Regions from separate parts of the Streptomyces sp. NPDC045022 genome, predicted to be linked through region 3. Evidence: riboswitches for the same ligand, from Rfam matches in the RefSeq annotation. Region 3 holds a riboswitch; each other region holds the start of a gene.

Region 1 (2,193 bases), on a different contig from region 3:
TGCTCGGCACCTACTGCCTCGGCGGCACTCTCACCTCCCGCCTGGACCGCGTCCTGCGCGAGGAGAAGGGCTACACCTACGGCGTGCGTTCCTTCGGGCAGGTCCTGAGGTCCGCCCCGGACGGCACCGGTGCCTCGATGCTCGCCATCAGCGGTTCCGTGGACACCCCCAACACCGGCCCCGCGCTGGACGACCTGTGGAAGGTGCTGCGCACCCTCGCGGCGGAGGGCCTGACCGACGCCGAGCGGGACGTCGCCGTGCAGAACCTCGTCGGTGTGGCGCCGCTGAAGTACGAGACCGCGGCGGCCGTCGCGAGCACCCTGGCCGACCAGGTGGAGCAGCATCTGCCCGACGACTTCCAGGCGACGCTGTACCAGCAGCTGGCCGCGACGGGCACGGTGGAGGCCACCGCGGCCGTCGTCAACGCCTTCCCGGTGGACCGGCTGGTGACCGTCCTCGTCGGTGACGCGGCCCGGATCAAGGCGCCGGTCGAGGCGCTGGGCATCGGCGAAGTCACCGTCGTCGCCGCGGAGTAGCGGCACGCGCGCGTGGGGCCCTGCCGACTCACGGGTCGGCAGGGCCCTCTGTTGTTCCACTCGCTTCCCCAGATGCCCGATTTGGGACGGAGGTTGCCTGTCTGACCTGTGGGATGCGCTACAAAAACCCGGATTCGTTTGAGGATTGAAAGCAAGCTTTCGTAGCGTCGTCCGGGCTGTTCGTCAGGCAGTGCGCCGCACCCGCGGCACCGGGCAGCCATCGCCGAGTCCCCGTACGGCGCGAGCCAGGGGAGCCGGGGACCCACCGTCCCCTGGGGTGAATCGGGCGCCCGCGCGAGAGCGAGGGGGTCCGTAGGAGACCTTCCTGCTCCGAACCCGTCAGCTAACCCGGTAGGCGAGAAGGAAGGAAAGGACCAGCCACTTCATGGCGTTCATGTGCGCCACCGGGAAGCACCGCAAGCCCGGCCGGGTCAAGCGGACCACCGCTCAGGCGGCCGGTATCGCGGCCCTCACCACCACCGGTGTCATCGGCACCCTCGCCGCATCCCCGGCGCTCGCCGCCGAGAACTCCGTGGAACAGACCGGTCTCACACCCGTCATCGCCGCGAGCGACGACGTGGCCGAGCAGATCGACGAGCAGGCCGCCGCCCAGAAGCAGGCCGCCCAGCAGCAGGCGGCCGAGGAGGCCGCGGCCAAGGCGGCAGCCGAGAAGGTCAAGCAGGAGCGCGAGGCCCACGCCCGCGCCGCCCGAGAGGCCGAGCGCAAGCGCCTGAACGCCTTCGTCGCCCCGATCGCGCACTCCTACGTCTCCACCGGCTACCAGGCCAGCAGCTCCCTGTGGTCCTCGGGCTCGCACACCGGCATCGACTTCCACGCGGCCAGCGGCACGACCGTCCACGCGGTCGGCTCCGGCACCGTGGTCTCCACCGGCTGGGGCGGCGCGTACGGCAACCAGATCGTGATCCGGATGGCCGACGGCATGTACACCCAGTACGGCCACCTGTCGTCCATCGGTGTCACCGTGGGCCAGCGGGTCGTCCCGGGCCAGCAGATCGGCCTGTCCGGCGCGACCGGCAACGTCACCGGCCCGCACCTCCACTTCGAGGCCCGTACGACTCCCGACTACGGCTCCGACATCGACCCCGTCGCCTACCTCCGCAAGCACGGCGTCAACGTCTGACCCTCCGTCGCACGGCACGCGAGGCCCCGGCTCCACCGAGCCGGGGCTTTCGTCGTTTTTCGCAGTGTCCGCCCAGTCCGCTGTCCAAAAAATATCCATGGATTCCGGCCCGCCGTCGGAAATTCCGGTTCATTGGAATAGAGTCACGGAACACACGTCCATCGTCGACGTTTCACGGGGATTAAGGCGGAGGTCGGGCATGCGTATTCCGGCGCACTCGGTGTGCACGGCGATCCGGGACGACATCGTCGCGGGTGTCTACGGTCGCGGCAGCCGCCTCACCGAGGAAGTCCTGGCCCGCCGCTACGGCGTCTCGCGCGTCCCCGTCCGCGAGGCCCTGCGCACGCTGGAGGCGGAGGGCTTCGTGGTCACCCGCCGGCACGCTGGCGCGTGCGTGGCCGAACCTACCGAGCAGGAGGCCGCCGACCTGCTGGAGATGCGCATGCTCCTGGAACCGCTCGGGGCCGCGCGGGCCGCACAGCGGCGCACGGAGGCCCATCTCAAGGTGTTGCGCGG
Region 2 (2,193 bases), on a different contig from region 3:
AAGTCGCCCTCGGGACGCCGGTCGGCGAGGAGAACCGCGAACCGGTCGGCCCAGCCCACGAAGGCCCCGTCCGGGCCGGGGTCGCCGACGCCCTCGGTGAAGCTGTCCCCCACCGCCACGTACGACCCGATCACTGATCTGTTGTCATTCTTCGAATCGTCTGCCACGTCGGACCATGATTCACCTTCGGATGTGACTTGCGCGACCGTAAGCCGGAGTTGACGAACGGTGAGATGAGACACCCTTAAATAATTTGCGAATCAGGAATAGGCCTGCCGTCAGACATGTTGCGGCCGAAGCCCAGCGGGCGTGCCGTTGTTCCACACCGAAGGCCGGACCCGGGGATCGTGGGTCCGGCCTTCGGAGGCGTGTCAGGCAGGCGGTTCGGGGCGGGGCGGTCCTCAGCCGACGGCGACGCCGTGCTGGCGGAGGTAACCGAGCGGGTCGATGTCGGAGCCGTAGTCCGGCGTCGTGCGGATCTCGAAGTGCAGGTGCGGGCCGGTCACGTTGCCGGTGGCGCCGGACAGGCCGATCTGCCGGCCCGCGGTCACGGTCTGGCCGGCCGAGACGGAGAGCTGCGACAGGTGGGCGTACTGGGCGTAGTAGCCGTCGTCGAGCTTGATGACGACCTGGTTGCCGTAGGCGCCGCCCCAGCCGGCCGAGACGACCGTGCCCGCGCCGACGGCCTTCAGGGAAGTGCCGGTTGGGACGACGAAGTCGACGCCGGTGTGGTAGCCGCTGGACCACATGCTGCCGGCCACGTGGTAGCCGGTGCCGACGGTGGCGCCGGTCACCGGGAGGGTGAAGCCGGTGGCGGCGGCCGTCGAGGCGGTGGCATCCGACGACTTGGCCGCCGGGGCGGCCTGCGTCCGGGAGGACTGCGAGGCGGCCGAGTGCTGCGCCTTGGTCGAGGAGTCCCGCGGGGCGGCGGACTCGGTGCGGGTCTGCGCGGCCTTCTTGCCGAGCGTGAGCTCGAGGCCCGGGTGGATCAGCGCCGGGTCGGCGCCGACGGCCTGCCGGTTGTCGTCGTAGAGCTGGTGCCAGCCGCCGCTGACGTGCTGCTGGTCGGCGATCGCCGAGAGGCAGTCGCCGGACTTCACCGTGTAGGTGCGCACCGTCGAATCCGGCTGAGCGGCGGCCTTCTTCACCGTGGCCGGAAGCGACTGCACGGCCTTTCCGGAGACGGACTGCGCCGGGGTGGCGGCCTGCGCCTGGGTGACCCCGATGAGCGGCAGGGCCAGCGCGGCGCCACCGGTCCCGGCGACGGCGATGGAGCGGGAAAAACGCGGGGTCTTGGGACGTCGGTGCTTACCCTTCGCGGGCATGGCGCATTCCTCTCCGACGCCTGCGAGGTCAGCTGTCGGGTTCGGGCTGGAGCTGCCCGGTCGCGCGGCGCGCGGCTTCACCCCTAGCCTGTCGCGGAGACCGGACAGGCAGTGGTACCTGGTGGGTCCCCCGCTCCTGCCGAACACGGGTCAAGTGTGTGGGGACTCCGGGCGACGGCAGGATTCGGCGTTCCGTCCGGATTGGTGGCGAACGTAAGCGAGCAGGACGCACGGAAACAAGCAGCCGGTTCCCCCCGTTGGCGTTTCCGAAGATCGAAAGCGGACCAGCGCGGTCACCCTCCGTGAATTCCCGCCCCACGCACCCTACGATTCCCCTCTTCCACACCAGAATTACGTGAACATGACGCGCGACGCTCGGTCACCGATATGACGCTCCTCACGCGCCATGCCACCACAGCCCCTCATTCCACAGCGAGTTGGAATGAAGCCGCCAATACGGACAGAAAGCTCAGATGCGACGCAGACGGAAAATCGTCGCATCCAGGTCGCCCTTCAGCCCGGTGTGCAGCCCGTGGTGCAGCAGGACGGCCCCTCGATGCACTTCGCCCGTTTCGCGGCATTCATACGATGCCGTCGGGTCGATTCCACGCAGCCGCACCGCCGGCACCGGCTCGCCGTAGCTCTGCGCCTGCAGCCAGGCCAGGACCACCGTCTCGCCCGCGAGGACGTACTGGACGGCACTCAGGCCGCCCGCCGGAGGCCGCAACCGGTACAGCTCGCCGCGCTGGACGACCGGGCGGATCTCCTTGTACAGCTCCACCCACCGCCGGGCCTCGGCCAGCTCCTCCCCGCTCCACTCCGCGAGGTCACCGCCGACACCGAGGACGCCGGCCATGGCGCTGACGAA
Region 3 (2,193 bases):
CCACCTGTGCGCTGCTGTCCGGCCTGACCTCGAACTCCGGCTCCGTGGACGTCGACACGGGGGTCGGCGGCTCCGGTGACGCCAACGGTTCGGGCGACTCGTCCGGTTCGGCCGACAACTCCGACTCGTCCGGTCTGCCGGATTCAGCCTCGCCCTCCGGCTCTGGTTCCGGCTCCGACTCCGCTGCCGACGCCGGCTCCGGCTCGGCTTCGGGCTCGGATTCCTCCACGGGTTCGGCCACCACGCCGACGCCCGGTCCGGGCAAGGACGTCACCGCGGATCCCGGTGCGGACACCGGTTCCACCGGTTCCACCGGTACCAACGCTCCGAAGTCCGACAGGTCGGTCTCGCCCGAAACCGGAAACTCGCAGGGGGACGGCAGCACGCCTGCGGCCACCCCCAGTGTCGGAAACTCGGACAATTCCCAGCAGAGTGCCGGTTCCTGGAGCCTCGTCGACACCGGCGCCCTCATCAGTGGTGGACGTCACCGTGGCGGGAGCGCGGACGAAAACGTGACAAACAGTCAGGATGCCGCGACGTCCGGCCGTCACGCCTCCCGTGAACCGGGCACCTACACCGTCCGCGAGGGCGACTCCCTCGTCTCCATCGCCGACTCGCTCGAGGTCGACGGCGGATGGCGCGCGCTCTATGCCGGAAACAAGAAGGACATCGGCGCCGATCCAAACCACATCACCGCCGGTCAGACCCTGGAAGTCGGTGCCTAAACGGGCGAAAAGCGGCGGGAGTTGACGCCCTGTTTCGTGGCTGATGTCCGGTTTGGCGAAAGTGTGGGATGAGTCTCAGAAGCCCTGATCGTCTTTGAAATTCCGTCGATCGCCTGTCTACGGTCGAGATCGCTCGTCACCACGAGCCCCGGCAGTCGCAACGCCGAATCCTGCCAGCGGATGCCCGGGAACAGTCGTCGCGTCAAGCGCCGTAGGCAGGAGCGGGGGACCCAAGGTAAGTGCCGGAACCAGCAGTTGAGCTGGCGCCGGCTGGGGGTGAAGCCGCACCTCGCGCAAGCGGGAGTGCGGCCGGGCAACTCAACCGGCCCGAACCCGACAGCTCACCTCGCAGGCGTCGGTGAGGGGATCGATCCATGCTGTTTTCCGGCAAGGGCAAGCACCGTCGTCCGTCCAAGGCCACTCGTGTCATCGCGCTCGCCGGTGTCACCGGTGCCGCCGTCGCCGCCCCGCTGATGGCGGCCGGCAACGCCTCCGCCGCCACCGCCTCCGAGTGGGACGCGGTCGCCCAGTGCGAGTCCGGCGGCAACTGGTCCATCAACACCGGCAACGGCTACTACGGCGGCCTGCAGTTCTCGGCCTCCACCTGGGCCGCGTACGGCGGCACCCAGTACGCCGCCCAGGCCAACCAGGCCGGCAAGGCGCAGCAGATCGCCGTCGCCGAGAAGGTCCTCGCCGCCCAGGGCAAGGGTGCCTGGCCGGTCTGCGGCACGGGCCTGTCCGGCGCCGCCTACAACGGCTCCGCCCCGAGCAGCAGCTCCTCGAACAGCAGCTCCTCCAGCAGCTCCTCGAACAGCACCTCGTCGAGCAGCACCACCACCCGCTCCACCGGCCGGCAGGCCGCCTCCCGCTCCGCCGAGCGTCCGGCCGCGACCAAGACCGTCACCACCCCGACCGGCAAGAAGGTCAAGAAGGGCGACGGCGAGTACAAGGTCGCCGCGGGTGACACCCTCAGCTCCATCGCCGAGAAGCACGGCGTCAAGGGTGGCTGGAAGAAGCTGTTCGACCTGAACAAGGACATCGTCGAGGACGCCGACCTCATCTACCCGGGCCAGCAGCTGCACCTGAAGTGACGCCCGGCTCCCACGCGAACCACAGCGCCCTCACCTCCCCGGTCCGCACGCTGAAGGCCTCGTGAGGGCCACCCCCCGTCCCCACGGGCTCCCCGCCCCGGTGCGTATTCCCCCGTACGCACCGGGGCGGGGTTTTCTGTTTTCCCGTTCTTCGGCCAGGTCTCACCCGCACCCCCCTTTGTTCCCAGCCTGAACAATGGGTACCGTCTGCGTGTCCCTCCTGTCCACGGGACGGTCGGTCGGTGGCCGACGCCCCTGGGACGGTTAGGCTCTAGTCGCAAGGCCCAGCCGCAAGGCGGCCGGCCCCGCACTTCCAGCGTCACATCCAAGAAGGAGATGCTCGTGCCGTCCATCGACGTCGTCGTAGCCCGGGAAAT
Region 4 (2,193 bases), on a different contig from region 3:
GACTCGCGCCGGAGGATCCGGACACACGCGCTGTGGAAGGTCATCACCCACATCGCGTTGGCGCGCGGGCCGACGAGCTGCTCGACGCGCTCCTTCATCTCGCCCGCGGCCTTGTTGGTGAAGGTGATCGCGAGGATCTGGCCCGGGTGTACGTTCCGCTCGGCGAGCAGGTGGGCGATGCGGTGGGTGAGCACGCGCGTCTTGCCGGAGCCGGCGCCGGCGACGATGAGCAGCGGGGAGCCGGCGTGCACCACCGCGGCGCGCTGGTTGTCGTTCAGCCCCTCCAGGAGTGCCGCCGCGTCGATCGCCGGGCGGGGGGCGCCGTCGCGGTAGTAGGCGTCCCGGTCCGGCGGCACGTCGAACTTCCCGCCGAACAGATCGTCCGGAAGCGCGTCCGGAGCGTGATCGTCCTCGGGCGGTGGCGGGGGTTCCTCCTCGTGCCCGCGAGGGGGCTGGAGGTCCGCCAGGAAGCTGTCGTCAAAAAGGCTGCTCATCGCTCTACGAGTCTAGGGCTCCCCACCGACAACCGGTCGCGGTCCCCGGAACACGGACGTCTCGGGTGGGGTCCGCATGGGGTGCGGTCCCGGAGTGGGATCCTCGCCCCACCTGCCCCCTTTTCCCCTCACGCTGAGGAAGCACCTGGTCACGCCCACATGAAACCTGCATCAGGTCACAGAAATGTATCGGACATACTGCGCACCAACCTTCACAAGAGACACACGAGTTGGTTAGGTTTCCGTCAGGCCGCACGACCCCTCTCCGGCGAACGTCGCCGGGCCGCGCGGCCTCCGCCGAGTCCGGTGCGCCCCCCACGGTGCCCGGAGCCGGGGACCCACCGATCCTGGGGTGAATCGGCCGACTCCCGCCCGGGACGACGCCGTAGGGCAACCCTTCCGAAGCACGCGCCCGAACCCGACAGCTAACCCGGTAGGCGGCACGTTGGAAGGAGTCGCCTCCCTTGGCGTCGCACCGCAAGCCGCGCCCCGGCGGCACCCGTGGACCGGGCCTGCGCGGCCCCGCCCTCGCCACCGCCGCATTCACCTCCGTGGCCGTCCTGACCCAGACGGCCGAGGCCGCCGCCGACGACGGCAGGCCGAGCCTGGAGGAGATCGAGAAGAAGATCGACGAGTTCTACCGCCAGGCCGACTCGGCGCCGGAGGAGGAACCGGCGGCCGCCCGGCGGCCGCACGGCGAGGACCCACGTCAGGAGGGCGCCCGGCGCGCGAGCCGGCTCGCCAAGGCCCGGGAGGGGCTGGTTCCGTTCGCGGCCACCCCGGACACGGCCGCCTCTCTCCTCTCGGAGTATCCGCAGGACCACTTCGCCCAGAGCAGGGTGATGAACCGGTTGGCCTCGCGCGTGAAGGACGCGGCCGAGCGGGGCAAGACCACCAGGAGCCCGGAGGCGCCGGCGTCCTCGCACTACGACGTGAAGGCCGCGAAGGCCACCGTCCAGCACAAGCTCGCCACCGCGCGCGAGCTGCTGTCCCGGCTCACGGCCCAGCAGGGCGCGCGGCCGGCCGGGCTCGGCCGACGGCGCCTGGAGGAGCCCGGTCCACGGGCCTACGGATCCCCGGGCCCGCGGCAGGAAACCAAGGCCGAGAAGGCGATCGCCTTCGCCCGGGCCCAGATCGGCAAGCCGTACGTGAGCGGTGCCAGCGGGCCCGGCTCGTACGACTCCTCCGGCCTCACCCAGGCCGCGTGGAAGGCCGCCGGCGTCACCCTCCCGCGTACCGCCCAGGCCCAGGCCGCCGCGGGCAGCCCGGTCCCCGTCACCGAGGCGCGCGCCGGTGACCTGGTCTTCTTCCACGACGACAGCAGCCATGTCGGCCTCTGCACGGGCGACGGGATGATGATCCACGCCCCGGAACCCGGCGCGTACGTCCGCGAGGAATCCGTGGACCGCGGTGGCGAATCGATCATCCACAGCGTGGTGCGGCCGGCCTGAGCGCGCCTCACGTGGTCGGGCCTACGCGCGCGTACCGGCGGGTCCGCTCCACGCGCGCGTACCGGCGGTTTGCGTTCCACGCGCGCGTGCCCGGCCCGGCTGGGTGCGCGCGGCTGCCTGGCATCGGGCGCATGCCCGGCATCTCAGGTCTGCGCGCGTGGTGGGCGGGGCGGCCTCCCGCGTCCGGGGCCGCCGTGATTGGCGGCCGGCATCCTGTCGGTTGGTCTGCAGCTGGCCGGCGACGAGAC

The links. A riboswitch is a leader RNA that binds a small molecule or an ion and turns the genes downstream of it on or off. The one in region 3 is predicted to bind cyclic di-AMP.
Region 1: linked by a shared signal. The riboswitch ahead of AC07C1_RS05495 (M23 family metallopeptidase) and the one ahead of AC07C1_RS24765 (transglycosylase family protein) in region 3 are both predicted to bind cyclic di-AMP.
Region 2: linked by a shared signal. The riboswitch ahead of AC07C1_RS33245 (M23 family metallopeptidase) and the one ahead of AC07C1_RS24765 (transglycosylase family protein) in region 3 are both predicted to bind cyclic di-AMP.
Region 4: linked by a shared signal. The riboswitch ahead of AC07C1_RS29110 (C40 family peptidase) and the one ahead of AC07C1_RS24765 (transglycosylase family protein) in region 3 are both predicted to bind cyclic di-AMP.

What each region holds. Positions count from the first base shown of each region.
Region 1 covers NZ_JBWKIR010000002.1:494,715-496,907, reverse strand. Annotated here, with positions in the region: gene AC07C1_RS05500 (M16 family metallopeptidase) at 1-536, shown strand, start outside; cyclic di-AMP (ydaO/yuaA leader) riboswitch at 748-908, shown strand; gene AC07C1_RS05495 (M23 family metallopeptidase) at 922-1,677, shown strand; gene AC07C1_RS05490 (GntR family transcriptional regulator) at 1,877-2,193, shown strand, end outside.
Region 2 covers NZ_JBWKIR010000026.1:89,585-91,777, forward strand. Annotated here, with positions in the region: gene AC07C1_RS33240 (SGNH/GDSL hydrolase family protein) at 1-134, opposite strand, end outside; gene AC07C1_RS33245 (M23 family metallopeptidase) at 402-1,325, opposite strand; cyclic di-AMP (ydaO/yuaA leader) riboswitch at 1,328-1,492, opposite strand; gene AC07C1_RS33250 (alpha-galactosidase) at 1,795-2,193, opposite strand, start outside.
Region 3 covers NZ_JBWKIR010000014.1:127,613-129,805, forward strand. Annotated here, with positions in the region: gene AC07C1_RS24760 (transglycosylase family protein) at 1-725, shown strand, start outside; cyclic di-AMP (ydaO/yuaA leader) riboswitch at 923-1,095, shown strand; gene AC07C1_RS24765 (transglycosylase family protein) at 1,100-1,816, shown strand; gene eno (phosphopyruvate hydratase) at 2,159-2,193, shown strand, end outside.
Region 4 covers NZ_JBWKIR010000020.1:13,694-15,886, reverse strand. Annotated here, with positions in the region: gene pcrA (DNA helicase PcrA) at 1-494, opposite strand, end outside; cyclic di-AMP (ydaO/yuaA leader) riboswitch at 780-950, shown strand; gene AC07C1_RS29110 (C40 family peptidase) at 959-1,945, shown strand.